Regions from separate parts of the Simiaoa sp. genome, predicted to be linked through region 2. Evidence: predicted binding sites of a transcription regulator. Region 2 holds the regulator's gene; each other region holds the start of a gene.

The links. The regulator Rex, encoded in region 2, represses fermentation and respiration genes when NADH is low (regulators of the CRP and FNR family bind a similar motif). The targets are predictions, from matches to a motif close to ATTGTTAANTANTTAACAAT.
Region 1: ACTRDR_RS08265 (4Fe-4S dicluster domain-containing protein) is a predicted target of Rex. The motif match lies at 11,050-11,069, and genes of this name have one in related genera.
Region 3: ACTRDR_RS07320 (acetyl-CoA C-acetyltransferase) is a predicted target of Rex. The motif match lies at 5,297-5,316, and genes of this name have one in related genera.

The regions. Positions count from the first base shown of each region.
Region 1 is NZ_JBOKRY010000018.1:36,349-49,051, reverse strand. It holds gene ACTRDR_RS08305 (response regulator) at 1-665, shown strand, start outside; gene ACTRDR_RS08300 (histidine kinase dimerization/phospho-acceptor domain-containing protein) at 662-3,361, shown strand; gene ACTRDR_RS08295 (ribose-phosphate diphosphokinase) at 3,436-4,635, opposite strand; gene ACTRDR_RS08290 (DUF512 domain-containing protein) at 4,831-6,189, shown strand; gene der (ribosome biogenesis GTPase Der) at 6,218-7,558, shown strand; gene plsY (glycerol-3-phosphate 1-O-acyltransferase PlsY) at 7,558-8,241, shown strand; gene ACTRDR_RS08275 (NAD(P)H-dependent glycerol-3-phosphate dehydrogenase) at 8,245-9,258, shown strand; T-box leader at 9,347-9,621, shown strand; gene tyrS (tyrosine--tRNA ligase) at 9,716-10,939, shown strand; gene ACTRDR_RS08265 (4Fe-4S dicluster domain-containing protein) at 11,094-12,614, shown strand.
Region 2 is NZ_JBOKRY010000013.1:62,558-69,945, reverse strand. It holds partial or broken gene ACTRDR_RS07000 (hypothetical protein) at 1-40, shown strand, start outside; gene ACTRDR_RS06995 (hypothetical protein) at 142-1,119, shown strand; gene ACTRDR_RS06990 (Imm44 family immunity protein) at 1,181-1,585, shown strand; gene ACTRDR_RS06985 (ABC-F family ATP-binding cassette domain-containing protein) at 1,666-3,597, opposite strand; gene ACTRDR_RS06980 (redox-sensing transcriptional repressor Rex) at 3,736-4,377, shown strand; gene ACTRDR_RS06975 (hypothetical protein) at 4,479-5,117, shown strand; gene ACTRDR_RS06970 (NAD(P)H-hydrate dehydratase) at 5,119-6,621, shown strand; gene alr (alanine racemase) at 6,626-7,388, shown strand, end outside.
Region 3 is NZ_JBOKRY010000015.1:4,111-16,813, reverse strand. It holds gene ACTRDR_RS07345 (electron transfer flavoprotein subunit alpha/FixB family protein) at 1-46, opposite strand, end outside; gene ACTRDR_RS07340 (electron transfer flavoprotein subunit beta/FixA family protein) at 62-847, opposite strand; gene ACTRDR_RS07335 (acyl-CoA dehydrogenase) at 890-2,056, opposite strand; gene ACTRDR_RS07330 (3-hydroxyacyl-CoA dehydrogenase family protein) at 2,152-3,024, opposite strand; gene ACTRDR_RS07325 (enoyl-CoA hydratase-related protein) at 3,079-3,903, opposite strand; gene ACTRDR_RS07320 (acetyl-CoA C-acetyltransferase) at 3,993-5,177, opposite strand; gene hpf (ribosome hibernation-promoting factor, HPF/YfiA family) at 5,409-5,936, opposite strand; gene ACTRDR_RS07310 (SH3 domain-containing protein) at 6,495-7,679, opposite strand; gene trxB (thioredoxin-disulfide reductase) at 7,955-8,878, opposite strand; gene ymfI (elongation factor P 5-aminopentanone reductase) at 9,021-9,755, shown strand; gene ACTRDR_RS07295 (HD domain-containing protein) at 9,779-10,621, opposite strand; gene ACTRDR_RS07290 (YhfC family intramembrane metalloprotease) at 10,720-11,547, opposite strand; gene ACTRDR_RS07285 (non-canonical purine NTP pyrophosphatase) at 11,595-12,242, opposite strand; gene ACTRDR_RS07280 (MATE family efflux transporter) at 12,450-12,703, opposite strand, start outside.

The DNA of each region.
Region 1 (12,703 bases), on a different contig from region 2:
AGATCGTAGATGCGATAGAAATTTATTTGAGTCAGGACGGTTATAAGATCTACAAAGCCTATGATGGGGAGCAGGCGCTTCAGATTCTGGACAAGGAGGATATCCACCTGCTGATCATGGATATTATGATGCCGAAGTTAGACGGAATCCGGGCAACATTAAAGATTCGGGAATACAGCAGTATCCCCATCATTATTTTATCTGCCAAATCAGAGGACACGGACAAGATCCTGGGATTGAATATCGGTGCAGATGATTATATCTGCAAACCCTTCAATCCTCTGGAGCTGGTGGCAAGAGTGAAGTCCAATCTGCGCAGATATACTTCACTGGGAAGCCTCACCGGGGAGAATAAGGCAATCTATCAGGTGGGAGGACTTATATTAAACGATGACACCAAGCAGGTGACAGTGGACGACGAACCGGTGAAAATGACTCCCATTGAGTACAATATTTTATTGCTTCTGATGAAGAATCAGGGACGGGTATTTTCTATCAATCAGATCTACGAAAGCATCTGGAATGAGGATGCTATCGGAGCGGACAATACGGTAGCCGTACATATACGGCATATCCGTGAAAAAATAGAAATCAATCCCAAGGAACCGAGATATCTGAAGGTGGTATGGGGGGTCGGTTATAAAATTGATAAGGAGCAGACATGAGAAAACAGACATTAAAGCGGCTGGTACTGGGGCTGGTACAGCAGACGGCGGCATTGCTTCTGTTAGTTGCCATTGCTGCAGTCCTATTCAATTCTTATCTTGCAGTGGATACCGCGGACGGAACCAAAGTATATGAATTATCACCATTGGATGCAGAGACGGAATTTGAGGATTCCGTGATTTTTCATGATCTTTTTCGGAGTGCGGTATCGGACATCCTACAGCTTATGGTGATCAAGGGGGAAATTGAGACCAATGACCAGTTTGATCCCTATAAGAAGATCGATATTACAAAATTCGCATCTGCAAAAAGCGGTGGTGTGGATTGCACGGTAACGGCGGTCTATGAACTGGAAGATCTGATCAAGTGGGGAAGATACGGCGTGGAGTATACGGACCGTATCATGAGTATGTCTGATTTCGTCAATTATTTCGGTCCCGTGACCTCTCCGGAGCATTTTAAACTGGATGGAGACGGACAACTGGAATTTGTGGCGGAAGCAGAACAGACTGTGGAGGAACAGGATGCGGTGCTACGGGCGATAGAAGCCATTCCGGAGAGTCAGAGGACTGATCGATTGGAGGATCTGGCATTTACTTATTTCGTGAAGGAGAGCGCACAGGATATCCGGGTATCCAGGGAGGATGACGGAACAATTACCGTATATTTTCCCATGATCGTGAACCGGTACGCCACTGTGGACGGAGAGAAACAGCTGACTGCCCATGCAAGTAACTGGGTTGACTATATAGCGTTGCAGAACAATTTGGAACTGACGGTAAATACCCTGGCTGCCAGTTACGAACAATATCAGAACTGTAACGATCTGTACCGGGAAAATGCAGGAAATCTGAAATACGCGGTCCGTATGGTGACCCCGGACGGTATTACCAGGACTTATACCAACGTATCGGAGATTGAGAACAGTTCGGATAATGAGATCACGGACTATTTTTCCGAATACAGACGTTATCTGATCTATTATCCCGACAGTCTGGAATTTACCGGTAATACCGGTATGACGGAGAGTGAGATCTATCATTATCTCAAGGAATATGATTATGCCTATCCGGATATGACACATATCTGGATCGCCGTGGATACGAATTATCCGGTGGCGGGAGACTCCTTCTATAATGCAAATGTGGTATTTCAGAGGATCGTACCGAATATATGGTATCTCATTGGTGGCGGGATCCTGCTAGTGGTTCTGTGGCTGCTCATCGGTATATATCTGACAGTGACGGCAGGTGTTGCATATGATGAAGAGGATGAACCGGTTCTGTATTTGAACGGTATTGACCATGTGTGGATCGAATTTATGCTGCTTGCTTTTGTGGCATGCATCTATGCGGGAAGAATAGGCTATGATTACCTGATGGATACGGCAAACAGGGTTTACTTAAGCCATGCTGAGATTCAGGGCAGAGAATATACGAGACTGGCGGCATACGGCGTATTTGCCATCTATGGATTTACAGTCAGCATGGGATTTAACGTATTCTGGTACAGCTTCATGCGCAGGATCAAATCCCACAATATGTGGAGTGACAGTTTCCTACATTGGCTTACGAGCAGCTTCGGAAAAGCGGTACATTTTGTGGTATCCCACAGAAATTCCGCCATCAGCTCCCTGATTCCGTATAATCTGTTCCTGCTTGCCAATCTGGCGGGAATATTTGCAGCCTATCTGCTGCGGGACAGAGGAGCCTTATGGCTGCTTCCGGCACTGGCAGCCATTGTACTGGACGGTATCGTGGGTGTGCTGCGATTTAAACAGAAAGCGGAACAGATCGATATTGTGGAAGGAATACGTAGGATCCGTGACGGCGAGGTGGATTATAAGCTGGATACGGAGGCGCTTCACGGAGACAATAGGGAGATGGCGGATGCGGTAAATAACATCGGTGAAGGTATCCGTAAGGCGGTAAGTACCAGCATGAAGGACGAACAGATGAAGTCTGACCTGATCACTAATGTCTCCCATGATATCAAGACGCCGCTGACCTCCATTATCAATTATGTGGATCTGCTGAAACGCCTGAAAATCACGGAGGAACCGGCACAGAGCTATATTGCCGTACTGGACAGCAAGTCCCAGAGGCTGAAACAGTTGACAGATGACCTGGTGGAAGCTTCGAAAATCTCTTCCGGTAATATTGTATTGAATTTAGAGCCGTTAAATCTGACGGAGCTGTTGAACCAGGCAGTGGGAGAATTCTCTGACAGACTGGGGGAGAAAAAGCTGCAGATTATTTTCGACGGCAGTGACCAGCCGGGTATGATCTATGCGGATAGCCGCAGAATGTGGAGAATTATCGAGAATCTCTTTCAGAACATCTGTAAATATGCGCTGGAGGGAACCAGAGTCTATTTGGAGATGCAGGTAGAAGGTGGCAGAGTTGTTGCTTCTCTTAAAAATATTTCTGACAGACCTATGAATTTAAAGGGAGAGGAATTGTCGGAGCGTTTTATCCGCGGAGACGCTTCCCGCACCACGGAAGGCAGTGGGCTTGGACTGTATATCGCGAAGAATCTTACGCAGGCACAGCATGGAGAATTTCAGATCCGGTTAGACGGAGATCTGTTCAAGATCCTGCTGGATTTTCCGGAGTATATCCGACCGGCGGCAGAAGAGACGATAGATGAGAAGAAAAAAGTGAACGAGGAAGATTCCGATAAGGCGGAAGAGTAAGCCAGTAGAAGTTAACAAAAAAACGCAGAAGCAAATCAGGGCTTCTGCGTTTTTTTCTGTTAACGTTAGTTAATTTAGAAATGGAACTCGTTCATGTCCTTGCGGTTGTTGTAGGCGTCCACAATACCGTGGATCTTATCAGTGGTAGCCATGACATTGGACAGAGAAGCATCATGGTTCATGAAGTCAATCAGGGAAGCAATGAACTTACTCATGTCTGCTTCAACAAAGTAAGGTCTTGTATAGATTTCGGGAGGCAGATAGGTAAGATTCGTAGTAATGACCTTATCAAAATCGCCATGCTCGTAAGCAGCATCGAAATTCTTCAGACCATCGGTGAACAGACCAAAGGTACAGCAGATATATACGCGTCTGGCATTCATTGCCTTTAACTGCTTCGCGGTATCCAACATACTTCCACCGGAGGAGATCATATCATCGATAATAATGATGTCTTTGCCGTCGATATTGTCACCTAAGAATTCATGGGCAACAATAGGGTTTTTACCATTGACGATGGTGGAGTAGTCACGTCTCTTGTAGAACATACCGGTATCAACACCCAGGACGCTTGCAAAGTAAATAGCACGGTCCAAAGCACCCTCATCCGGGCTGATGACTAACAGATGATCCTTATCCACGATCATATCGTCTTCGGAATTCAACAGTGATTTTATGAATTCATAGGGTGTGGTGAAGTTATCAAAGCCGTTCAGGGGTGTGGAATTCTGAACGCGGGGATCGTGGGCATCAAAGGTGATAAAGTTGTCGATTCCCATGTCTCTTAATTCTTCCAATGCATAAGCGCAGTCCAAAGACTCTCTGCCGCTGCGGCGGTGCTGTCTGCCTTCGTAGAGGAAGGGCATAATGACATTGATGCGTCGTGCTTTACCGTTACATGCGGCGATAACACGCTTCAGATCCTGATAGTGGTCATCGGGAGACATGTGGTTGGTATAGCCGTTCATGTTGTAAGTAATACTATGATTGCACACATCGGTTAAGATGAACAGGTCTTTACCGCGGATGGTTTCACTGATCTGTGCCTTGGCTTCACCGCTTCCGAAACGGGGTACATCCACATCTACGAGATAATTACTCTCGATATAGCCGTGGAAAGCAGGATCATTTTTAACTTTGTCATTGTGGATACTCTTACGGAATTCAACCATGTAATCGTTGATACGGCGTCCCATTTTTTCTGCGGAAGGCAGAGCGATGATCTTCAAAGGAGCCACGGGCATGGCATTTTCCAGTTCATGTAAATTAGGCATGATGTCCCTCCTGGACGAGCTTTTATTGTTTGTAAAAATATTTCGAAAATATATTCAGAGCTTCATTCACAAAGCTGCATCTTCGATGCTTGCCTTTTGCTCAGAGTATAACAATTAATTTATATCATTATGCTAGTGACACGTCAAGGAATTTCTTGTACAATGGATAGAAGAAAGCTGGTTAGGTGGATTAAAATGAAGAAAAAAGAACATATTGTAAAAACGGTAAAGCCGGGCAGTATCGCAGAGGAACTGGAGATTGCTCCGGGAGATAAGGTACTGGCGATAGATAATACGGAGATCGAGGATATTTTTGATTATCAGTTTCTGACCCAGGATACTTATATTGAAATGCTGGTGGAGAAGCCGGATGGAGAGCAGTGGCTCTTAGAGATCGATAAGGAATTCGATGAGGACCTGGGAATCGAATTTGAGAACGGTCTGATGGATGAATACAGGCATTGTCATAACAAATGCATTTTCTGCTTTATCGATCAGATGCCGAAGGGCATGCGGGATACTTTGTATTTCAAAGATGACGATTCCCGCCTGTCTTTTTTACAGGGCAATTATGTGACATTGACCAACATGTCGGACCATGATATCGACCGGATCTGCAGATATCATCTGTCCCCCATCAACATCTCGTTCCAGACCATGAATCCCGAGCTTCGGTGTAAAATGCTGAACAATCGTTTCGCGGGAGATGCTCTGAAAAAGGTGGATACTTTAAATGCTGCGGGGATTCGGATGAACGGACAGATCGTACTGTGTAAGGGCGTGAATGACGGTAAGGAACTGGAATACAGCATTCAGAAGCTGATGGAATATCTGCCGAATGTGGAGAGCGTTTCCGTGGTACCGGTTGGATTGTCCAAATACCGTGAGGGGCTGTATCCGTTAGAACCATTCAATGCGCAGGATGCGGGCGAGGTCATTGACCTGATCGAGAAATACCAGAAGATCTGCATGGAGAAATATGGCACCCATTTTATCCAGGCGAGTGACGAGTGGTATATCTTAGCGGGCAGAGAGGTGCCGGAGGAGGAACGTTACGATGGTTATCTGCAGCTGGAGAACGGCGTAGGCATGATCCGGCTGTTATTGGATGAGTTCCACGACGCGCTAAAGAGACGTATCATAGAAAAAGCTTCCGGGGCAAAGCTTCCCTGGGAAGGGACAAGGGAGATCTCCCTGGCGACGGGCAGACTGGCGTTTCCTTATTTAAAGAGAATGTCGGAAGAACTGATGCAGGAATATCCCGGGCTTCGGATCCAGGTCTATGAGATCATCAATGAATTTTTCGGAGAGATGATCACCGTATCCGGGCTTCTGACCGGGCAGGATATCGTGAAGCAGTTAAAGGATAAAAACCTGGGAGAAGCGTTGTATCTTCCCCGGAATGTCCTCAGAAGCGGAGCAGATCTGTTTCTGGACGATTATACGCTGGCAGACGTGGAGGGGGCTTTACAAGTTCCTGTGAATATTGTAAAATCAAGCGGATATGATCTTGTGGACGCTTTGCTTGGAATCGAAGGTTCCGGGCAGAACTAAGATATCAGAAGTAAGAATGGAGGAAATTATGGCAAAGAGAAAATCCAAGCCCATCGTTGCGGTGGTGGGACGCCCGAATGTAGGTAAATCCACCCTGTTCAATGCATTGGCTGGCGAAAATATATCTATCGTAAAAGATACGCCCGGTATTACCAGAGACCGTATTTATGCGGATATCCATTGGCTGGATATGACATTTACGCTGATCGACACCGGCGGTATCGAGCCGGACAGCAAGGATGTGATCCTGTCCCAGATGAGAGAGCAGGCGGAGATCGCCATGGAGACGGCGGATGTGATCATTTTCCTGGTAGATGTAAAGCAAGGGCTGGTGGACGCTGACTCCAAGGTGGCGGACATGCTGCGCCGTTCCCACAAGCCGGTGGTACTGGTAGTCAACAAGGTAGACAGTTTCCAGAAGTATATGGCGGATGTTTACGAATTCTACAATCTGGGCATCGGCGATCCTCATCCGATCTCTGCGGTGAACCGTCTGGGAATCGGTGACATGTTAGAGGCTGTAACCGAATATTTTGATAAGGAACAGGCAGAGGAAGAGGAGGATGATCGCACCCGTGTGGCTATCGTCGGTAAACCTAACGTAGGTAAGTCTTCCCTGATCAACAAGCTGCTGGGTGAGAACCGTCTGATCGTATCTGATATCGCAGGTACTACCAGAGACGCGGTGGACACTGAGATCACTTATAATGGCAAGGAATATGTATTCATTGATACTGCGGGACTCCGTCGTAAGAATAAGATCAAGGAAGAACTGGAGCGTTACATGATCGTCCGTACCGTCAGTGCCGTGGAGCGTGCGGAGGTCGTGGTACTGATGATCGATGCGGAAGAAGGCGTTACGGAGCAGGATGCGAAGATCGCCGGAATCGCACATGAGAGAGGCAAAGCGACGATCATTGTAGTGAATAAGTGGGATGCCATCGAAAAAGACGACAAGACCATTTACAAATTTACGGAAAAGGTGCGCAATACCTTATCCTTCATGCCTTATGCGGAGCTTCTGTTTGTCTCTGCGAAGACGGGGCAGAGACTGCCCAAGCTGTTCGAGACCATCGATATTGTCAGCGAGAACCACGCCATGCGTGTGGCTACCGGTGTGCTGAATGAGATCATGGCAGAGGCTGTGGCAATGCAGCAGCCCCCTTCCGATAAGGGTAAGAGACTGAGACTGTACTATATTACCCAGGTAGCGGTAAAACCGCCTACTTTCGTGATCTTTGTAAACGATAAGGAGCTGATGCATTTCTCCTATACCAGATATATTGAAAATCAGATCCGAGAGACCTTTGGGTTCAAGGGGACTCCCCTCAGATTTATCATCAGAGAACGAAAGGAAAAAGATCAATAATGGAACGTGTTATCTGTTTACTCATCGGCTATGTATTTGGACTGTTTCAGACTGCATATTTTTATGGCAAGACAAAGGGAATCGATATCCGTAAGTACGGAAGCGGCAATGCCGGTACCACCAACGCCTTAAGAGTATTGGGAACGAAGGCGGGACTGATCGTGTTTGCGGGAGACTGTTTAAAATGTATCATCGCCGTATGTATCACCAGAGCCTTGTTCAGTACCGGACATCCGGAGAATATTTATCTGCTGTGTCTGTACACCGGCGCAGGAGCCATTATCGGACACAACTTTCCGTTTTATATGGGATTTAAGGGCGGAAAGGGTATCGCTGCCACCGCAGGACTGATTCTGTCTTTCCACCCCTATTTTATCGTGATGGGTGTGGTACTGTTTTTTGGCGCTTTTCTGACCACACATTACGTGTCTCTGGGATCACTGCTGGTATATGCTGGATTTATGATCCAAATGGTAGTCTGCGGACAGATGGGACTGTTCGGTGCCATGCCGCAGTCACAGCTGTATGAGATGTATGCAATTACTGCATTTCTCACGGTTATGGCATATTGGAAGCACAGACAGAACATTGTCCGTCTGCTTCACGGGAACGAGAGGAAGACTTATCTGTTCAAGAAAAAGGCAACAGAAACGCAGACAGAAATATCCGGGGAGGATAAATAAGCTATGGCAAAAGTATGTATATTGGGCGGCGGAAGCTGGGGCATCGGTCTGTCAGTGGTATTACATAAGAACGGACATGAGGTGACGGTATGGTCTGCAGTTCCTGCAGAGATTCAGATGCTTCAGGAGAAGCACGAACACAAGATGCTGCCGGGAGTAAAGCTCCCGGAGGATATGATCTTTACTACGGATGATAAATCTGCGATCGAGGGTAAGGATCTGTTAGTTATGGCAGTGGCAAGCTCCTACACCAGAAGCACGGCACACCGCATCAGCCCGCTGGTGGCGAAGGGACAGAGAATCGTCAGCGTCTCCAAGGGAATCGAGGAGCATACCCTGATGACCCAGGCACAGATCATCGAAGATGAGATCCCCCAGGCACAGGTAGCGGTACTGTCCGGACCGACGCACGCGGAGGAAGTCAGCCGTGGTATCCCCACGACGATCGTAGCGGGTTCTAAGAGTAAAAGCTGTGCGGAATATGTGCAGAATCTGTTCATGAACGAGGTGTTCCGTGTCTATACCAGCCCGGATGTACTGGGCATTGAACTGGGCGGTGCTCTGAAAAACGTAGTAGCGCTGGCTGCCGGTATTGCCGACGGACTGGGCTACGGAGACAATACGAAGGCAGCACTGATCACCAGAGGCATTACCGAGATCGCCAGACTTGGTACTGCCATGGGTGGTAATTTCGAGACCTTCTGTGGTCTGACCGGTATCGGAGATCTGATCGTGACCTGCGCCAGTATGCATTCCCGTAACCGTCGTGCCGGTATCCTGATCGGGCAGGGCAAGTCCTACGAGGAAGCAATGAAGGAAGTTCAGATGGTGGTAGAGGGCGTGTATTCTGCCAAGGCTGCCATGGAACTGTCGAAAAAATATGAGGTTCAGCTGCCTATTATTGAGCAGGTAAATGAAGTGCTCTTTGACGGTAAGCCTGCGGATCAGGCCGTAAAAGAACTGATGCTTCGTGACAAGAAGCTGGAAGTATCCCATCTGCCCTGGCCTGAAGAATAAATCGTGAGAATAGATCATATTTTTGGTGTTGACAGAAAAACGCAAACTGGCTATAATAAGTTCATGTTTAGCGCAAACATATGATAAGAAGAATGCAATGAAGGGAAGAAGTACTGTTCCTCCACTTCTGACAGAGAGTAGCCGGCAGGTGAGAGGCGCACAGAAGCAGAGCAGGAATACATCCCGGAGCAGCCGGTGGAAAGAGAAGGATCAGAAGATTTTTATCAGAGGATTCCGAACGAGTAGATCAGGACGGCAGGCCCCGATATCGGCCGAAGTATTGATAGATACTTACTGAGCTGTCAGATGTGAGTCTGGCGGGAACATTAGGTGGTAACACGAGTGATCAAGCTCGTCCTTTTGAAAAGGGGCGGGCTTTTTTAGTGCCTTTGGAGCCGATTCCCAAAAAATGCAAAAAGGTATACAGAGTAAAAGAACCCAAAAAGGAGAAGAGAAAATGACAGTATTTGATGAATTAAAAGCCAGAGGACTGCTGGCACAGCTGACAGATGAAGAGGAGATCAAGGAACTGATCAATAATGGAAAGGCTACCTTCTACATTGGTTTTGATCCTACTGCAGACAGTCTTCACGTGGGACATTTCATGGCACTGTGTCTGATGAAGAGAATGCAGATGGCAGGCAACAAGCCCATCGCTCTGATCGGTGGAGGAACTGCAATGATCGGTGATCCCTCCGGCAGAAGCGATATGCGTACCATGATGACCAAGGAGACCATTCAGCATAACGTAGACTGCTTCAAGAAGCAGATGAGCCGTTTTATTGATTTTGGCGACGGTAAGGCACTGATGGTTAATAATGCGGACTGGCTGCTGAATCTGAACTATGTGGAATTGTTAAGAGATGTGGGAGCACACTTCAGCGTTAACCGTATGCTGACCGCAGAGTGCTACAAGCAGAGAATGGAGAAGGGCTTAAGCTTTTTAGAGTTCAACTACATGATCATGCAGAGCTTTGACTTCCTGACCTTATACCAGAAATACGGCTGTAACATGCAGTTTGGTGGTGATGATCAGTGGAGCAATATGTTAGGAGGCACCGAGCTGATCCGCAGAAAGCTGGGCAAGGATGCTTATGCTATGACCATCACCCTGCTGTTAAATTCCGAGGGTAAGAAGATGGGTAAGACCCAGAAGGGTGCCGTATGGCTGGATCCCAACAAGACTACTCCTTTCGAGTTCTACCAGTACTGGAGAAATGTATCAGACGCTGATGTCCTGAAGTGCCTGCGTATGCTGACCTTCCTGCCTCTGGAGCAGATCGATGAGATGGACAAATGGGAAGGAAGCCAGTTAAATCAGGCGAAGGAAATTCTGGCATACGAACTGACAAATCTGGTACATGGCGAGGAAGAGGCTAAGAAGGCACAGGAGAGTGCAAGAGCACTGTTTACCGGCGGCAACGCCGCAGAAATGCCTACCAGTGAGCTGACAGAGGCAGACTTTACCGATGGTAAGATTGATATTCTCGGTGTTCTGGTGAAATCCGGACTGTCCGCATCCCGCAGTGAAGCAAGACGTGCCGTAGAACAGGGCGGTGTTGTCGTAGCGGATGAAAAGGTTACAGATGTGAAGACCGCTTACGATCCCGAGCAGTTTGACGGAGAGGGTCTGGTAGTCCGCAGAGGTAAGAAGAACTTCAAGAGAGTCGTTATGAAGTAAAAAGAATAAAAATTCTAAAGATGGGATCTTTCACGAAAAACAGTGAAGGATCCTATTTTTATTGTGATTTTTCTTGCATTTACAGGTGCAGTATGGTTTAATATGGGTAGTATGTTAAAAAAATATCAAAAGGCGGTAATGTGATATGAGCAGCATGAGAGGGATCGATACTCCGGTAAGACAGCGGAGAAGAAGAGTATTTAAGGAAGTGGCTAATCTGGCTTACAATTCCACGAATCTGAAAGATGATATGGAGGCGCTGCCTTATAAGATCGTAGACTATGAAGAGTCGGAGTTCTGGGAGAGCGTCTATCGTGACAGAGCGATCATCCGTGAGCGCATCCGTCTGGCCATGGGTATGAGCTTACGCCCGGAGAACCGTGAGCATCCCGGACATCTGACACAGGGACTGGAAGAGAGTAATATTGATGAAAAATATTACGAGCCCCCTCTGATGCAGGTCATTCCGTCGGCTTGTAATGCCTGCCCGGAGAACCGTTATGAGGTGACCAGCTCCTGCATGGGGTGTCTGGCACATCCCTGCCAGAGTGTTTGTCCCAAGGGTGCGATCTCTATGAAAAACGGCAAGTCTGTTATTGATCAGGAAAAATGCATCAAGTGTGGAAAGTGTCGTGAAATCTGCCCTTATGATGCGATTTGTCACAAAGAGCGTCCCTGTAAGGCTGCCTGCGGTATTGGAGCTATTACATCTGACCATGTGGGAAGAGCCGTGATCGACAATGAGAAATGTGTATCCTGCGGTCAGTGTATGGTAAGTTGTCCTTTTGGAGCGATTGCTGACAAGTCTCAGATCTTCCAGTTGATCCGTGCCATGCAGTCCGGCCGGAAGATCATTGCCCAGGTAGCACCTGCATTTGCCGGACAGTTCGGCCCGAAGGTGACACCTGAGATGTTCAAGACAGCGTTGAAGGAATTGGGGTTTGCGGATGTCTATGAGACAGCGCTGGGCGCTGACATGGGATGTATGGCGGAAGCGGAGCACTACGTGAAGGAGGTTGCTACCGGTAAGCAGCAGTTTGCCCTGACCTCCTGTTGTCCTTCCTGGTCTGTAATGGCGAAGAATTTGTTCCCTGAGACCATTGATAAGATCAGTAATGAATTAACCCCTATGGTTGCAACGGCCCGTCTGATCAAACAGGAACATCCGGATGCGTCCGTAGTATTCATTGGCCCCTGCGCTTCCAAGAAGCTGGAAGCCAGCAGACGTACCGTTCGTTCCGATGTAGACTTTGTTATCACTTTTGAGGAACTGACCGGTATGTTCGAAGCTAAGGGAATCCTGTTGGATGAGATCAAGGCCATGGATGAGATGAAGGATGCTACCGCAGCCGGAAGAGGTTACGGCGTGGCAGGCGGCGTTGCCAATGCTATCAAGGAGTGTATCGAACAGTATTATCCGGGAACACCGGTGAACATTCAGCATGCGGAGAGCCTGGCAGAATGTAAGAAAGCCCTGCTCCTTGCCAAAGCCGGTAAGATGAACGGCTGCCTGATCGAGGGTATGGCCTGCCCCGGAGGCTGTATTGCCGGAGCCGGCACCAACATTGCTATTCCCGTAGCAGCCAGAGCCGTGGACAAGTTCAAGAACGAAGCAGAGAAGAAAGTACCTGATGAAAGTGTGGATCAGGAAATGGTGGAACTGGAAAAAGAATAAACATAGGATAGAAATTTTGTCGGGAAAGGGAATCATCACAAAAAGCGTGATGGTTCCTTTTTAATGTCGGTAAATTAGCTATTGTTATT
Region 2 (7,388 bases):
TACAGATTATAGGTTAAAAAATTTATATGTTGTAGAATAGGATATGAATAGGATACTCACGAAAAATTAAATTTTCGTGAGTACCTTTTTCATACTTATAAATTGTTGAAAGCTATTGGAAAATATATTGTAGAATTGGACATGGGTAAGATCATGAAAATAAAAATGAAAATTATATTACTAGTTGGTTCGTTTATAATCTTATGTTTGAGTAGCTACTGCATTTGCGCTAGAATAAAAAAATTTCAAAAGTTAAAAACAAGAGAACAAACGAAAAATTTGTGGCAAGAAGGTGAGCAACCAAATTATGAGAAGGGTAAAAAAAGTGAAGATAGAGTGTATGAAGGATATTGGGAGTTACCATTTTCTGAAATGGTCTACGCACAGGAAAACACCGTGGAGATGTTGCTAAACGAGTATAAGGATATTTCATTCGAATACCGCTTCCCGGTAGGCGAATGTAAATACAAAAATTATTTTTTAGGGCTTTTAAAAAATGATATTAATTTTCATGAAATATTCGAAGAAAAAGAAGTTTATATTGATGAAACTGGACATTTTGTAACGAAATATTGTACAAAAGATATGAAAGATCTATATTATTACTTATTTGATATGACGGGTGACGGAATTACTGATTTGTGTATATCGGATGAGAGAGAGTTTGTTTATGTAATAAGTTATGATGAGGAAAAGAAAAGACTAACATTGTGGAACGGATTTGATTCCACATGGATCAAACTAAATGGTACATGTGTGGTCAGATGGAATCGGGAAGGAATAAATCAGATTTATTATGAGTTTGATCCAAATGGTGAATTACTCAGAATGACAGGATTTATGGAAAAAGAATTCCTTAACAAAGAAACGCAAACAGGGGAAACGGCATATATCGTTTCAATGCCATACTATGAGGGAAATATAGATTCCGAAGAAAAACGAAGAATGATGCGTGAACAGGCATATTATGTAAAAGACACCGGCTTTTATTATTTTCGGGTTACACAAGATCAGTATGATCGGTTGACGGAGGCATATTTCCGGGCTGAAATGGAAGCCACTCATAATATTAAAAAGGTAAGATACACTTATGATGAAGTGATTAGTGATCTTGAGTGATTAAAATATGCATTTTGCAGGAACGATGTACAGGTTATAATAGCAGAAAGAAGGAGATCAGATGGACTTAAATATTAATTCACCGGCATATTATACCAAGGAGTATGGTGTTGACGATGACATATATTGGATGTGCCGAGAACTGTCAAATTATGTCAGGGAGAAGAAATATAGTGATGCAATAAATATTATTGGCATAGTACCAATCGTTGCACCGGCAGCTGTTTTGGAAAAAGGGCTTTGTAAAGCTCATAAGAGGTGCGAACTTAAATCTGGTTTTGCCTCAGTAAGTCTACATATTGATTACGAGGAATATGTTAATGCCGATATTGCCAGAAAGAAAACACTGATTATAAATAATATATTATCGTCAGTAAAAGCTGTTTCTAAAAAGGGCAAGATAGATTATAAACTATTCGAAGAAGACCTTCGGTCGTTCTGCAAAAACAATGATATTACGATTTAAACCTATATATTCCAGCGTTGTACCAAAAGAAGGGCATAGCCAACGACTTTATCGTTGCTGTGCCCTTCCCTTAAAAATATTTACTCTGCCAGTTCTTCCCACTGTTCATATAATTTTTCCAATTGTTCCTGGCAGGCTGCCTGCTCTTTAGTCAGCTCCTGCAATTTCGCCACCTGGGTGCCGATGGCGGGATCGGACATTTCGGTGTCGATCTCGGAGATGCGGGCTTCCAGCTCGGCAATCTTTTCCTCGCATTTTTTCAGGTCGTTTTCTTTCTTGCGGAGTCTCGCCTGTTCTTCCTTCTGTGCTTTCCAGTCCAATTTGACTTCGGATTCTGCAGCCTTAGTGGCAGCCGTGTTATCTGCATCCGCACTCTGCGGAGTACTGGCTTCTATGGCAGCCATTACGGTGTCGTGCTTTTCCAGATAGTAGTCATAATTTCCAACATAACTTACGAATTGTCCCTCCGTCAGATCCAGGATCCTGTGGGCGGTACGGTTGATGAAGTAACGGTCGTGGGAGACATACAATATGGTTCCCTCGTAACCGTTCAGGGCATCCTCCAGAATCTCCTTGGACATGATATCTAAGTGGTTCGTCGGCTCATCCAGGATGAGGAAGTTTGCGTTGGAGAGTACCAGCTTGGCGAGAGACACGCGTCCGCGCTCACCGCCGCTCAGATCACTGATGCGCTTGAACACATCCTCCCCGGTGAAGAGGAAAGCCGCCAGCACATTGCGGATCTGGGTATTGTTCAGGTAAGGATAATCGTCCGAGATCTCTTCAAACAATGTCTTCTCGCTGTGGAGCACGTGATGCTCCTGATCGTAATAGCCGATCTCAACATTGGAACCTAGGCGGAAAGTGCCCTGATCTGCGGGGACGAGACCGTTTAAGATCTTAAGCAAAGTGGTCTTACCGCTGCCATTATCACCGATGATTGCCACATGCTCGCCGCGTTTGATCTCGAAATTGACATCGGTAAAAAGCTTATGGGAGTCAAAGCTTTTGGACAGATGCTCTACAGTCAGCACATCATTTCCGCTTAAGATCCGGGGCGTCAGCGTCAGCTTCATATCCGTGCGGACCTCGGAGGGCTTTTCGATGACCTCGATCTTGTCCAACATTTTCTCCCGGCTTTCCGCCCGCTTGATGGACTTTTCCCGGTTGAAGGACTTTAATTTTTCGATAACTTCTTCCTGATGCTTGATCTCACGCTGCTGGTTCATATAGGCATTCCAGGCAGCGACGCGCAGCTGTTCCTTTTTTATGGCATAATCGGAGTAATTCCCAATAAAGGTCGTAGCCTTGGATTGATCGATCTCGATGACTTTCCCGGCAATCCGGTCCAGGAAATACCGGTCGTGGGAGACGATGAGAACGGCTCCCTTGTAATTCAACAGATAAGTCTCTAACCAGGCGATGGAGTTCATATCTAAGTGGTTGGTCGGCTCGTCTAAGATGATCAGATCCGGATTTTGTAACAGGAGTCGGCCTAACGCCACCCGGGTCTTCTGACCGCCGGAGAGTGTGGCAACCGGCTTGGAGAATTCATCTTCGGTAAAGCCCAGTCCCTTTAACACTCCGACCAGCTCACTGCGGTAGAGATAGCCGCCGCCGGTCTCGAAAGCGTGGGTGAGAGAGGTGTACTGCTTCATCAGGTCTTCCAGAGCGTCCCCATCAGCATGCTTCATATTGTTTTCGCATTCCCGGATCTTTTCCTCCAGGCGCAACAGATCCGCCTTGACGGACAACAGTTCCTCGTAAATGGTGTGAGAGGTGTCCACGGTGCTGTTTTGGGCGAGATACCCAAGTGTCTTGTCTTTCGCCAGAACCACCTGTCCGTCATCGGGAGTCATTTCTCCTACGATGATGCGGAGCAGCGTTGTTTTTCCGGCACCGTTGATGCCCACAATGGCAGCTTTTTCATGATCCTCTATATGAAAAGAGACATTTTTTAATACTTGATTTTCCACAAATGCTTTTGAAATATTCTGACAAGATAATATCATGGTAGTAAGTATCCTTTATTTCCAGCCCACACAGAACGGACTTTTTAAATTTTATTGTAACGAAAAGAAGAAAACCTGTCAATTCATTGACAAGTTTTTAACATATGGTGTATACTTAAATAATCGGAGGTGAAAGTATTGGAAGCAAAAGGAATTTCACAGGCTGTGATCGGCAGACTGCCCAGATACTTTCGATATTTGGGGGAACTTAAGGATGAAGGTGTGGAACGAATCTCTTCGCAGGAACTTTCCGGACTGATGAAGGTGACCGCATCCCAGATACGACAGGATTTCAATAATTTCGGCGGATTTGGTCAGCAGGGATATGGATATAATGTAGAATATCTGTACCGTGAGATCGGTAAGATATTAGGACTGGATAAGCAGCACAATTTCGTTATTATCGGAGCTGGTAACCTGGGCAGAGCCCTGGGTAATTATTTGAACTTCGAGCGTCGTGGTTTTATTTTCAAGGGAATGTTCGATGCGAACCCGGAGCTTGTGGGGAAAGATGTCCGTGGTGTGAAGGTTATGCCCATGGAGCAGCTGGAATCTTTTATCCGGGAGAATGACATTGATATTGCAGTACTGACGATTCCCAAGACCAGTGCCGTAGAAGTGGCTGACAAGCTGGTGGCGAACGGGATCCGCGCCATCTGGAACTTTGCGCATGTAGATCTGAACGTTCCGGAGGGAATACAAGTAGAGAATGTACATCTGTCAGACAGTTTAATGAAACTTTCGTATAATATTAACCGTTACAATTCAGATATAAAATAATGAGCCCCAGGGAAAAACAAGCGGCTGCGAAGCGGGATGAAGAGTGCGATAGCACGAATTCGTGAGCTTACGAGAGAGTAAGGCATAAAGGGAGTGATATTATGGGCAACGATAACGCAGGAGAAAATGCGAGGAACCGGCAGGAAGCTTTTAAAAGTGCACTTGTTGGGAAACATTTGCCCGTACTCACCCTGGATAATAAGTGGTACAAGCTGCTGAATAAGACTGGTTCTGTTCCGTTAAAAGAGACGGAGGATGCTCTGAATCAGCTGTTAAAAAGACAGGGAAAGCTGAATACGGAGTCGAAGGAAATCCGTAATCTGAAAAAGAAGCTGATGAAAGAGATCGTTCCCATGGTGAACGAAGCGGATCAGCAGGGTGAGAACAGCAAGCTGAACAAGCAGATCGAAGAACATAAGCGACTGATCGAAGAATGTAATGAGAAGCTGGAAGCTTATGAAGATGAGCTGAAAGACCTCCCCCGGGAGATCGAAAGATTAAATCTTCAGCTTATGATGTTTACTATGGAGTGCTGCTATGATATTATGAAGGATAATGACAAACAGATCAATGATACTGCGGAGTGGGTGAGTGCTATTCGCATTGAACTGAAAAAACGTCTGATCGAGAAACAGCAGATGGAGCAGCAGAATCAGGAGATCTATAACTACATGCATGACATCTTTGGTGCAGAGGTGGTCAATCTGTTTGACATGAAATATAATCCGGAGCAAAAATAGTATGAAATATCTGGTAACTGCACAGGAAATGAAGCAATACGATAAGAATACCATAGAGTACCTCGGCATACCGGGGCCGGTCCTGATGGAGAGAGCGGCTCTGGCAGCGGAGGATTTTATAAAAGAGCGCTTTGATGCCGTGAAAGAACGGACGAAAGTGCTCATTTTTGCTGGTATGGGGAACAATGGCGGCGATGGCCTGGCGTTAGCAAGACTTCTTGCGGCGGACGGATACGCAGTCGCGGTAAAATGCGTGGGAGATATGCAGAGAGCTACCAAGCAGTGGAAATCGCAGTGGCAGACGTTGCAACATTTTCCGGTGAAGACAGACAGTAATATTGCGGTGGATGAATATAATGTAATTGTAGACGCCCTCTTCGGCGTGGGATTAAGCCGCCCTGTGGAGGGAAACTATGCGGATGCCGTAAAAGAGATGAACAAGGCAGAGGGATTTAAGCTGGCACTGGATGTGCCAAGCGGTATCTGCTCAGATACCGGCAGAGTGCTGGGTTGTGCATTTCTGGCGGATGCCACGGTCACTTTTGGTTTCTGTAAGAGAGGACTGGTACTGTATCCCGGTGCGGAATACGCCGGAGAAGTCCGGACTGCGAATGTGGGGATCGGACAGGAGAGCTTCTTAGGACAGGAACCAGAAATGTACACTTATGAGAAAGGTTCCGTACAGTTAATTAAGAGAAACGCTTCAGGGAACAAAGGAACCTTCGGCAAAGCACTGCTTGTTGCAGGAAGTAACGGCATGGCGGGTGCAGCCATTTTGGCGGCGAAAGCAGCCTATCGTACCGGAGCCGGCATGGTAAAGGTGATTACCGCGGAAGAGAACCGACAGATCATACAGCAGGGGATTCCGGAAGCGTTGTACGGCTCCTGCAGACAGCTGACGGAGAGCTTAGACTGGGCGGATGTCATCGCCATAGGTCCTGGCATCGGCAGAGAAGAACAGGCACTGCAATGTCTGAAGACCGTGGTGGAGAGAAGCAGGAAGCCGCTGGTGCTGGATGCAGATGCCCTAAACCTCCTGGCAGAGGAGAACGGCAGGATGCTGGCAGAAGAACTGCGCGCCCAGGGTGCGGAAGGCAGAGTGATCCTTCTGACACCTCATGTGGGGGAAATGTCAAGACTGCTAAAACGGACGACCTCAGAGTGCAAGGACGACCTCCCCACATGTGCGAAAATACTGGCCAAGCGATTTCATGCCGTAGCAGTTGCCAAGGATGCGAGGACTGTGGTATGTAAGGAACAGGGAGCCTGCTATCTGAATACCACGGGCAACAGCGGAATGGCTACGGCAGGCAGCGGAGATGTGCTGACCGGCGTGATCCTGGGATTGCTGGCGCAGGGAATGGATGCCCCGGAGGCTGCGACCTGTGGCGTATATCTGCACGGCATGGCAGGTGATCTGGCGGCCGGACTTCATACCGAATATGGTGTGATGGCGGGAGATATCGCCGAATGTCTGATGAAAAATCAAAATAAGAAAGCGTGAAAATATGACGAGAGAACTGCAGGAAAAATTAGAGTCCTATCAACGGGTATGGGCGGAAGTGGATCTGGATGCCATCTGGGAAAATATGGTCCATATGAAAGAAAACATTGCGGAGAACACGAAAATACTGGCAGTCATTAAGACGGACGGATATGGTCATGGTGGTGTCCCCATCGCTAAAATGTTAGAGCAGCTGGATTTCATGTTCGGCTATGCAGCAGCTACTTATGAAGAGGCACATGTACTCAGAGAAGCAGGCGTGAAGAAACCGATCCTGATCCTGGGATATACTTTTCCCTATTGCTACGAAGAACTGATCCGGGAGGAGATCCGTCCGGCAGTCTACCGCAGGGATACGGTGGAAGAGCTGGCCGCAGCAGCGGCAAAGGTCGGAAAGAAGGCAAAGGTTCATATCAAGGTAGATACCGGCATGGGCAGAATCGGCATTACGCCGGATGAGGAAGGACTGGAGTTCGTCAGATTCCTTATAGAGCATCCGGAGCTGGAGGTGGAGGGTATTTTTACCCATTTTGCCAAATCCGATGAGGCGGATAAGACTTCGGCGAATCATCAGCTGGAGCTTTTTCAGAATTTTATTGACAAAATACAGACAGAACTGGGGATTACTATTCCTGTCAAACACTGCTCCAACAGTGCTGCAATCTTGGAAATGCCCCAGGCAAATATGGATATGGTCCGGGCGGGAATCACGACCTACGGTCTGTATCCTTCCGAAGAAGTAAGTAAAGACATTGTACCCCTGCGGG
Region 3 (12,703 bases), on a different contig from region 2:
CGAACACATATACACCCTTGTATTCTTCAATATTATTGGTTACCATGGTTTGCCTCCTATATTAGATGATGTGCTTTTCTTTGAATTTAGCAACAATGTAAGCTGCTCCGTCTTCAGGGGAATCGGGAACGATCTTCTCGCCTGCGCCCTTACGAACCTTATCGGATGCCTTTGCGATCTTGGTAGGAGATCCCTTCAGACCAAGGTTGCTGTCATCAACATCTTTCAGATCAGCTCTGCCCCAGGTAGTAATCTCTGCCTTGCATGCATCGAAGATTCCGCCGGGAGTCATGTAACGGGGCTTATTCAGCTCGGATAATGCAGTGATCAGGCAGGGCATCTTAGCTTCTACTACATGATATCTGTCATCATACTGTCTCTGAACGATCACCTTGTCTCCGTCTACCTTGATGTCCTGTGCATAAGAGATTACGGGAAGTCCAAGATGTTCAGCGATCTGAGGACCAACCTGTGCAGTATCGCCGTCGATTGCCTGACGTCCGGTAATGATCAGATCATAATCGATATTTCTCAGTGCACCTGCGATGGTAGTGGAAGTAGCCCAGGTATCAGCACCGCCCAGTACTCTGTCGGTAACCAGGATTGCATTGTCAGCGCCCATAGCCAGTGCCTCACGAAGAGCATCTGCTGCCTTGGGAAGACCCATGGTCAGTACGGTAACTTCTGCGCCGAACTCATCCTTCAGCTTCAGTGCAGCTTCCAGACCAGCCTTATCATCGGGATTCATGATAGCAAGCATTGCGCCTCTGTCAAGAGTTCCGTCAGGATTGAATTTAACACCGCCCTTGGTATCGGGCACCTGCTTAATACAAACAACAATCTTCATTGTATTTTCTCCTTACTTTTCTAATTATTCATTCAACAACGCTTACTTCAACAGATCTGCAGAGATAACCATTCTCTGAACTTCAGAAGTACCCTCGTAGATCTCGGTGATCTTAGCGTCACGCATCATACGCTCTACTTCGTACTCTCTGATATAACCATAACCACCGTGGAGCTGGACAGCCTTGGTAGTAACTTCCATAGCAACCTCGGCAGCATACAGCTTAGCCATAGCAGCTTCTACGGAGTAAGAGATCTTAGGATTGGTCTTGTACTCATCTTTCTTGCGTGCAGCCTTGTATACCAGCATCTTGGCAGCCTCAACCTTGGTAGCCATATCAGCCAGCTGGAACTGTGTATTCTGGAATCCGGAAATAGACTTTCCAAACTGCTTTCTCTCCTTGGTGTAAGCAACGGTTCTCTCCAGAGCGCCCTCTGCAATACCCAGAGCCTGGGAAGCAATACCGATACGTCCGCCATCCAGAGTGTGCATTGCGATCTTGAAGCCTGCGCCCTGCTTGCCCAGCATGTTCTCCTTAGGGATACGGCAGTCGGTGAAGATCAGCTCGTAAGTGGAAGAACCCTTGATACCCATCTTCTTTTCCTTGGTACCGAAGGTAAATCCGGGAGTTCCCTTCTCAACGATAAAGGAAGAGATCTCCTTCATCTTTCTGCCTCTCTTCTCTACGATACCGGTAACTGCGATCACGATATATACATCTGCTTCTTTACCATTGGTGATGAAGCACTTGGAACCATTGATGACCCACTCATCGCCATCTAATACAGCCTTGGTCTGCTGACCCTGGGCATCGGTACCTGCACCGGGCTCGGTCAGACCGAAAGCACCGATCTTGCGGCCGCTTGCCAGATCAGGAACGTATTTCTGCTTCTGCTCTTCGGTACCGAAGGTCATGATAGGATCGATACACAGAGAGGTATGTGCGGAAACGATAACGCCAGTCGTTGCGCAAACCTTGGAAAGCTCCTCTACACACATAGCGTAGGTCAGAGTATCACAGCCCTGTCCACCATACTCCTTGGGAACGGGAATTCCCATGAAGCCGTACTTAGCCATCTTCTCAACGGTCTCTCTGGGGAAGGTTTCGGTCTCGTCAACTTCCTGTGCAAGAGGTTTTACTTCGTTCTCGGCGAACTCTTTGAACAGCTGTCTCGCCATCTCATGCTCTTTGGATAATGTAAAATCCATGATGTTAATCCTCCATTGTTATTTATACTTGGTTGTAATTATCATGATGTCGGGGTTAAAAACCCCGACTTTGATGCCTACGAATTGTTTATACTTTACTGTGCATCCACAGGAGTCTTGGTGCGGTCTGCATTGTATACATAGAAGCCCTTGCCGGTCTTCACACCAAGGTTACCGCCACGTACCATCTTACGGATCAGAGGACATGCACGATACTTGCTGTCACCGGTCTCTTTGTAGAGAACATCCATGATAGCAAGGCAGATATCCAGACCTACGAAATCACCCAGCTCCAGGGGTCCCATGGGATGATTAGCACCCAGCTTCATAGCAGCATCAATACCTGCGATATCGGATACACCTTCCATCTTGATGAAAGCTGCTTCGTTGATCATAGGGATCAGGATACGGTTAACCACAAAACCTGCTGCCTCGTTCACCTGTACGGGAGTCTTGCCGATCTCTTCAGCGATCTTCTTGATGGTATCCACGGTCTCTGCGGGAGTATTCACACCTGCAATTACCTCTACCAGCTTCATGCGGTCTGCGGGATTGAAGAAGTGCATACCGATCATAGGACGGGTCAGTCCATTGCCGATCTCGGTAATGGAAAGGCTGGATGTGTTGGAAGCGAATACACACTCAGGCTTGCAGATCTTGTCCAGCTCACCGAAGGTGGTCTTCTTAACTTCCATATTCTCGAATGCAGCTTCTACGATCAGATCGCAGTCTGCACACAGGTCTTCCTTCAGACCCGGAGTGATCTTAGCTACGATAGCGTCAACTGCTTCCTGAGTCATTTTTCCTTTTTCTACCAGTCTTGCATAGCCTTTAACGATCTTTGCTTTGCCGCCTTCAGCCCATTCCTGCTTGATATCGCAGAGAGCTACTTCAAATCCGTCTACCTGGGCAAATGCCTTTGCAATGCCCTGTCCCATGGTACCTGCACCGATAATACCTACTTTCATGGTAAATCCTCCTGTTTTCTATACATTCTATCATTATTTGAAAAACTATTATAACTATTTATTCTGGAAAGGCTCTTTTACTTTTTCCTTGTTCTTGTCAAGGAAGAAAGCCATGCCATACTTCTGATCTTCTGTCTCGAAGCAGTCTCCGAACAGCTTCTCTTCAATGACTACTGCCTGATCCATATCTGCATCCAGGCCATCATTAATAGCCTTCTTGCAGTTGCGTACAGCGATAGGAGCGTTCTTGGCGATGGTTGCTGCCATCTTCTGTGCTGCTGCCAGCATTACTTCCTGTGCGCTCTTTACTACGTTGCCGTCAGCATCTACCTCGGCGCTGTATACTTCATTTACCAGACCGATTCTGTAAGCGTCTGCTGCCTTGATATTTCGTGCAGTGTAGATCATCTGCTTTGCCATGCCTGCACCTACCAGACGAGCCAGTCTCTGGGTTCCACCGAAGCCGGGAGTGATTCCCAGTCCTGCTTCGGGCTGTCCGAATACTGCGTTATCGGAACAGATTCTGATGTCACAGCTCATGGAGATCTCACAACCACCACCCAGAGCGAAGCCGTTGACAGCTGCGATCACGGGAATGGGGAAAGTCTCGATCTTGCGGAACACATCGTTACCCTTCTTGCCGAATGCTTCGCCTTCAGCCTTGGTCAGGCTGCTCATCTCTCCGATATCTGCGCCTGCCACGAAGGACTTGGCACCTGCACCGGTGATCACCAGGCAGCGAACCGTTGCCAGATCTACTGCATCCAATGTAGCGTTCAGTTCATCCAACACCTGTGAATTCAGCGCGTTCAGCGCTTTCTCACGGTTAATGGTGATGGTTGCCACATTTCCATTCTGCTCATACAAAATGTAATCCATGTTTTTACCTCATTTCACATTTCTATTCGTGTTTTCAAAACCACACTAAGGCGATAGAGATTCTACCGCCCCAGCGAATATTTATAAAATTAATCCTCGATCTTAACGATGGTGGAGCAGCCCATGCCACCGCCGATGCACAGAGTAGCCAGACCGGTCTTGGCACCTCTTGCCTGCATCTCATGCAGCAGAGTTACCAGGATACGGCATCCGGAAGCTCCTACGGGATGACCCAGTGCAATAGCACCGCCGTTGGGGTTCAGCTGCTTATCTACATCAATACCCAGTTCCTTACCAACTGCTACGGACTGAGCTGCGAATGCTTCGTTAGCCTCGATGATATCGAAGTCTTCGATCTTCATACCGGTCTTAGCCATTACCTTCTTGGTAGAAGCCACAGGACCGATACCCATAACCTCAGGACGAACGCCTGCAAGAGCACCTGCTACGAAAGTAGCCATAGGCTTAACACCGAGCTCCTTAGCCTTCTCCTCGCTCATTACAACGACAGCTGCTGCACCATCGTTGATACCGGAAGCGTTACCTGCGGTAACGAATCCGCCGGGATTGATGGCACGAAGCTTAGCCAGACCTTCGATGGTAGAACCGTGACGAGGGCCTTCATCTGTATCGAAGATGATGGTCTCTTTCTTCTTCTTAACTTCCACGGGAACGATCTCTGCCTTGAAAGCACCGTTCTTCTGAGCTTCTTCTGCCTTTAACTGGCTCTTTAATGCGAACTCATCGAGTTCTTCACGGGTAAGTCCCCACTCTTCGCAGATATTGTCTGCGGTCTTAATCATATGATAATCATTGAAAGCGTCCCAAAGTGCATCTTTGATCATGGTATCTACCATGGTTGCGTTACCCATACGATAACCGTAACGTCCCTGAGGGATTGCGTAAGGAGCCATAGACATGTTCTCCATACCACCTGCTACTACGATGTCAGCGTCGCCTGCCATGATCATCTGTGCAGCCTGGTTCACACAATTCAGACCGGAACCACATACCACGTTCATGGTAACTGCGGGAACTTCAATGGGAAGTCCTGCCTTGATAGCAGCCTGACGTGCTACGTTCTGTCCCTGACCTGCCTGGATAACGCATCCCATATATACCTGGTCAACTGCTTCGGGAGCAACGCCTGCTCTCTTCAGAGCCTCCTTGATCACGATAGCGCCCAGCTCCGGTGCAGGAGTTGTGCTTAAGGTTCCGCCCATAGTACCGATCGCGGTACGGCAAGCGCCTGCTAATACAACTTTCTTTGCCATTTGTTTGTCCTCCATTTTTTTGTTTTGTTTGGTTTGCTTTCTGAAATGTTTTTAGATTGTTATTTTTTTATCATTTCACTATTCCTATTTTAACATAGCGAAATCTGTTTTGCAACGATTTTGTCAAAAAAATAACAAAATAACTGATGCAATTTTAAACAGCCTGCCGTAAGTCCGGCAGGCTGTCTGTCATTGCTTATTTAATTGTACCTTTTTACGCTGTTTTACAGCTTATACTTCCGGCTCGATCAGTCCATAGGTGTCGCCTTTTCTCTTATAAACTACGTTCACCTGATCAGTCTCTGCATTACAGAATACGAAGAAGCTGTGTCCCAACAGTTCCATCTGGATGCAGGCATCCTCAGGATACATAGGCTTGATGTCAAACTTCTTGGTACGAACGATCTTGATTTCCTCATCATCCGTATAGTCATTCTCTACATAGGCTTTGCTGAAGGAAGCAACCGCCTGCTGTTTGTCAACGATCTTGTTCTTATATTTTTTCAGCTGTCTCTCAATGATCTCTTCTACCAGATCAATAGATACATACATATCGTTGCTTACCTGCTCCGAACGGATAATGCTTCCCTTAACCGGAATGGTTACTTCAATTTTCTGACGATCCTTTTCAACGCTTAATGTTACATGTACTTCTGTATCGGGATTGAAATACTTGTCCAGCTTGCCGATCTTTTCCTCCACTGCTGCTCTTAATCCTGGTGTAACTTCGATGTTTCTGCCAACAATAATAAACTTCATGCTGATCATCCCTTCCAAGTATTTATTTACAAAGATCACAGTAGCAACCCTTGCATTTATTGTATAGTCATTATAGCATAATAGTACAACGTTTTGCAACAATTTGAAGAGTTTTTTACTTGTTTTTGACATCCTGTATGTCAACTTTAAAATCGACAAATCGCGTCATTTTCCGATTTTTATTACATCTTCACAAAACATTCGTTCCTATTTTTTCGTAAATTCCTTGCTTCGGGAATGTGATTTTTCCTGTGGATAATGTGTATAACTTGGTGTATAAGTAACTTTTATCCTATTTTAGGGCTTTTCCCTTGTGGATAACTTTCTATGTATTTTTGCTGTTATTTTGTCGTTATTACGTTTCCGCTTGTTTTTTTGTATACTTTGTATAGTTTTGTTTTGTCAATCCCTTTTTCGTCGCATAATAATATTTTGACAAATTGCACAATTCATTGTACAACTCCATACCTTTTCACCCGTCAGAGCTGGCCCTGGCGCACAAACCATAAAAGGCACTGTGTATTTTCACACAGTGCCTTTTATGGTTATATCATTAGATTAGAAGATTCTCCGAACTGCCAGTACCTTCTTGTAATCAGCATTAGAAACGATGATACCGGTCTTGGCGGTAGATGCATGAACGATCTGACCGTTACCGATATACAGCGCCACATGACCGGAGTAACAGATCAGGTCTCCTGCCTGTGCATTAGCCAGTCCATCAACTGCTGCACCCTGGCTGCGGTCTGCGGAAGAGGAATGAGGAAGGCTTACACCGAAGTTCGCATATACACTCATTACAAATCCGGAACAATCGGTACCGTTTGTCAGGCTGGATCCGCCATATACGTAAGGATTACCAACGAACTGCAATGCGTAGTCGGCAACTGCAGTACCCATCTCGCTGTCTCCGCTGGCTGCATAAGTAACTGCGGGGGCACTAGCCGAAGAACTCTTACTGCTTCCCGCTGCCTTCGCTGCAGCTGCGGCACGGGCTTTTTCTCTCTCTTGCTTCTCCTTAGCCAGACGCTTTGCTTCTTCCTCCTTGGATTCTGCTTCAACGAACTCTGTATGAAGAGAAACAAATTCTGTGGAGACCCATCCGAGGCCTTCCTCGGTATCTACCTGTACCCAGCCATCGGTCTCATCGGATACTACCAGGTCATCCTCTAAGGGAACCAGTCCTAATACAGAAGCCTCTAAGGAAGGTTCGGTACGTACTTTTAAGGTTGTGGTGTTAACAGTTGCCAGTCTTGTACCTACCTTTTTGGCAAGCTCTACTGCTTCATCGCCGGTCACACAGTACTCGGCCTTTACATAACCGGTTACGGAACCGGAAGATATCTGATACCAGCCGTTCTCTTCGGAGATGAAGAGACCTACGGAATCGTCATACAGCTTACCGACGATCTCGCCCTGCTCACTGGGCATGCTTCTTACATTTACATAATCATTTACCTGTGCAATGACCAGATTCTTAAAAGATTCTTCCTCGGATGCTTCCGGGGTGGTGTCCATCTGATCATCACGGAGTACGGTTTCAATAATACTTTCAATCTGTTTGGTATTGTTCGTACCTGCGGACAGACTCTCTAACTTATTCCCCTTTGCCAGAGTCAGTTCAATACCACCGCTGGGAAGTACCGATGAAGACGCTGCTGCATCTGCGGTGATATTCATTCCGGAAAAAGCCATAACCGCTGCCATGGTGCACACGGTAATTTTTACAGATTTATGAGCCATTCTATCCTCCTGAAACTCTTGGAGCTATCTTGTTTTCTTAACTTACTGCTTTACATTTTCAAATGATTTGTTACGAATTTGTTACATCTGTTAACAAATATATCACGCAGCCTTCCATTTGTCAATATAGTAAATTAATTGTCAACATTTCCAAAAATCCCCATTTCATGCGGGTTTGCAGAATTTTCACGTAAAAAGAGCCACCACATGGGTGACTCTTTTCTTTAATTATTTTTCGATTTTCTTTCAAATTTCTTAATGAATCTATTACTAATCTATGACTGTTTACGAAAACGGTTGCAATAGTTCCCGGCGCTGACCGCGGCATTAGCACCGTCCGCCACAGCCGTTACGACCTGGCGCAGAGGTTTCCTGCGGATGTCACCCGCCACATAGATACCTGCTCTGTCAGTCTCTCCGGTCTCACCTGCCGGAATATAACCATCCTCACCGACTGTCACCAGGCTCTGCAGTAATTCCGTGTTGGGATGGATACCAACGGCGATGAAGATTCCCGCTGCTTCCAGATTCTTCTCTTCTTCCGTCTTCACGTTTTTAATACGCAGCTTTTCCACCATATCCTCACCGCAGATCTCCGTGACCACATGGTCATAAAGGATCTCCACGTTGGGAAGGCTCTTTAATTCCTCCTGCAATATCATGGCCCCCCGCAGACTGTCTCTTCTGTGGATCAGATACACCTTTTCACAGGTTCTCGCCAGGTAGATGGCATCCTCCAGCGCCACGTCTCCGCCGCCGACCACAGCCACCGTTCTGCCCCGGAAAAAGGCTCCGTCGCAGGTAGCGCAGTAGGACACACCCATGCCGTTTAATTCTTCCTCACCGGGCACACCAAGCTTCGCATGCTCCGCACCGGTGGCAAAAATCACCGTACGGGTCTCCAGTTCCTGATCTCCCGCGTAGACGCATTTGTAATCGCCACGTTCTTCCACACTGTGCACCGTGGCTTCTAAAAATTCCGCTCCCAGCTTCTCTGCATGCTGTCTGAAAGTCATCCCCATATCGAAGCCACTGATCCCGGGAAGTCCGAGATAGTTATCCACTTCATAGGTATTGAGAATCTGTCCGCCGCTCATGGGCTTTTCTTCTATAATAAGTAGGTTCAGCCCTGCACGCTTTCCGTAGACTGCTGCGGACAGCCCCGCGGGACCGGAACCGATAATGATCAAATCGTACATAATTTTCTCTCCTTTTGTCCAGTGTAGCAGTTCCCCTATGGAAAAGCAAGTCCATCTGTGCTACACTCGTTTTACAGGTTTTTTGCATTCGGCACTGTTTTATCTCCAAAGGTTGCCGTAGAATTCAGAAAGGATACTTTACATGAATACAATAAAGAACACACCGCTTGCTCTTGTCACCGGTGCCTCCCGCGGTATCGGCAGAGCCATTGCGGAAACTCTGGCAGGTGCCGGGTACGACCTGATCCTCACCTGCAGTCACACACTCGAAAGGCTTCAGGACGTAGCTGCCTCTTTAGAAGAAAAATACGGCGTCCACTGTACTGCTTTGGCAGCGGATGCAGCGGATCCCTCTGCGATTGAAAAAATATTTGCTTCCCTGGATCATCTGGATGTTTTAGTCAATAATGCCGGAATCTCCTACATCGGCCTGCTCACAGATATGAGTATCGAAGAATGGCAGAGTGTCATAAATACGAATCTCAGCTCCTGTTTCTATACCAGTCGTCTGGCAATTCCTCTGATGCTGCAAAAGCACAGTGGACGTATCATCAATATTTCCTCCGTCTGGGGAAACGTCGGAGCTTCCATGGAAGTTGCTTATTCCGCTTCCAAGGGCGGTGTAAACAGTTTCACCAAAGCTCTGGCAAAGGAACTGGCGCCCAGCAATATCCAGGTCAACGCCATCTCCTGTGGGGTTATTGACACTGCCATGAATCATTGCTTCTCCCCGGAGGAAATGGACGCTCTCCGGGAAGAGATCCCCGCAGACCGTCTGGGACAGCCTGAGGAAGTGGGACAGCTTGTCCTCCAGCTGATCCAGGCTCCGGCCTATCTCACCGGTCAGATCCTCACCATCGACGGAGGCTGGCAATAATGCCAGCCTCCTAATATTCTTCTCTATATTTCTGCAAGATATTCTCTCATGCGCTTTCTGATATGCTCGAACTGTTTTCTCGTATAAGGATTTTTCGACTCAAAATTCATCAGCCGATCCAAGTACCCCTGTCTTTTCACAATACGGCAGCTCTCGGGATAGACCAGCTCGTACACCAGGGAAATATGTCCCACCACATTATCCACCGCTGTTTTCTTCAGGGAACGCAGTACAGCGTGCTCCTCATCAAAGCTCTGCAACACTTCCGGCGTCACTTCCCCCTGATATAATACCTCGGTGTCCACATTGTAGATCTCCTCCAGCGGGAATTCTACATTGACCTTCAAGATATCGATCTTATCCGCATCCCGTAAAATATGGCAGAACATAGCCGTCCGTTCCTCCAGTCCCTCCGGAATCCGGTAGGCGCTGTGATAAAATACCGCTGTCCACAGAAGTTCATCGCAGGAAGCATCTTCCACGAAATCCCGGATACTGATTCCGGCGTCTGCCTGAACTTCCTCGGGCAGGCTTTCTTCGCTTCCGGAAGCAAGTCCGTGTTTCTCTTCCCAGACCTTACCAAATAAAATTCTTGCTCCGTATTTCGCATGATCGATGGAATCCGCATCAGTAAAGGTTCCATATACCCGCTGCTGCTCAAACCGTCCCACATCATGGAGCAGTCCGGTCAGCCACGCAATATCCACCTCTTCCTCCGGAAGTTCAAGGGATCTGGCGATCTGTTGGCACAATCCGCAGACCCGGTAGGTGTGTTCTATTTTCAGGCGGATCATGTCCCGGCTACTGTCATAACGGTCCGTGTATTCCTGAAATGCTGCCAATGCTTTTTCTCTGTTGATCTTCATTGTTCGTTGCCTCATATCTTTTATATCATATTTTATGACTCATGACACGTTCGCCTTTTTTTAATCCATTCCTTCTTATCTGCAGGCTTCTGTCTCCGTCAGACTTTTTTCTCTGCCAGAGACAGATAGACCAGCTTGTATACCGCTACACAGATTACTGTAACTACCATCAGCAATCCCAGCTCCAATGCCCATGTAGGAATCGTGGAGGCACACACCACAGTCAGAAAGTCCACTGCAAAATGCAGTCCGAAGGCTGCTGCCAAATGCAGCTTTCTGCCTGTCTTCACCGCACTGTATACAAGAATCGACAACGCGATCTGCAGAGCGATCGCACTGATCCGCTCCACCGGTGCGAGATAGAACTGGTAAGCCGGTGTGGTCCAGAGAACAGAGAGCTGATGGTAGGTTACCTCCTGTTGTGCGGGCTCCAATGCCGTCATAGTCTTCTCCATCAGACCACCGTTGATCATGGCTGCGGTAAGGAGATTGCTCATAGAAGACATACCAAGAATCAGAAAAGCTTCAATGCCGCCATGTCCGGCGCCGTACATCAACGCATTTTCCCGGGTAAGATGTTTTTTCAGGCAGAATTTCATGGCGATCCACCGGCCACACTCCTCAAAAAGTGCTGCTGCCAGTCCACCGTAAATCGCATACAACCAGATATTATCCCGGATCACGCTTCCGGTCACCGTCAGCACGATGGCATGACAGATCTGCTCTAAGATCATGGCAAAGCCTACGAAAATTCCACAACCGATGAAGAACGCCGGCACCCATGCCTTTGTCTTCTTATAAATAAAGATACCTAAAAATATGGGTAAACCCACGGATAATAGCAGAGATATCACCATCCCCACCATGCTTGCACCACTTACGGTTCCCCAGACCATTGCTGTTTCCGTTATGCTCTCTACTGCCATATATTCTCCTATCCGGGCGCCGCGGGGCGCTCTGCGCACTTGTTATTTCACTGTCTGCTGCCGCTTATATTCACCGTTCCCTCTTGTAAGATTCTCCGAAAAAAAGTAAGAAAACCTTCCTCTACCGCCACCTGATCCACTGCCGCCTCAGGCAGATCATAGAAATATTTCCCGGTTTCGGGATCCAGGGAAATGCTGTCCAGCGGAAACCCCTCTCTGCGGATGCTGCTGTGAGGTACATCCGTCAGCCAGAATTTCTCACTTTCCATGTCAGGCTCCATCGCCTCATATACATGTTCCTCATCCTGCACATAGCAGATGGCGTTGCGGTATTTTGCCGTAAGCCTTCCATAGTGTCTGACCAGTCCGATATAGTGCTCCAGCATCTGCTCATCCGTCAGATACACACCATTCACCGTACGCACATGTACCCCGGGCTGGACCGCCTCCGGGACATCTTCAAAATACAACCCGGAATCACAGGAAAATACAGGCATACGAAAAGCTTCATAATAAGTATGCGCTTTCTGCCTGGCATTCTCCAGAGGCGTATTGCCTGTCTCCGGGACATCGGGGATCTCCACCCCCTGTGCCCGCAGATCCTGCAGACTGATCAATTCGATGCCAAGTCCGGCTATGCGGTTCTGCATGGCAGCTGCCTTTGCCGGATTGCCGGTACCGTATAACAGTTTCATAAGCAATGTCCTGCTTCCTTTCCGGTCAGATCAGCGCCGGTGTCTGTGCCAGAACAGAGATAATCGCGATCGCCGCCAAAATCACAACAACTACCACTACTGCAACAATGATCTTCTTTTTCATATATGATACCTGCTCTTTCTAATCCTTTTATGTTTTGCATCCCTTGAACTAATGATGACATATTTCAAGGACAATTTCAAGGATTATGAAAATATTCGAGATGACTCCGCTTTCTCAGCCGGCCAGGATTTTCTGAGTGCCGCATAGGAAACCAGGAAGTTGGCAAGCCAGCCGGCCGGCACGGCAAGCCAGACAAAGTCAATGCCAAAACGCGGTGCACAGATCAAAGCCACAGACAATCGGATCGCAAGGTTAACCATATTTGCAATGAGGAACGGCCGCATGATGCCGAGTCCTCGAAGAACTCCATCGGTTGCCATTTTAATTCCCATAAAGA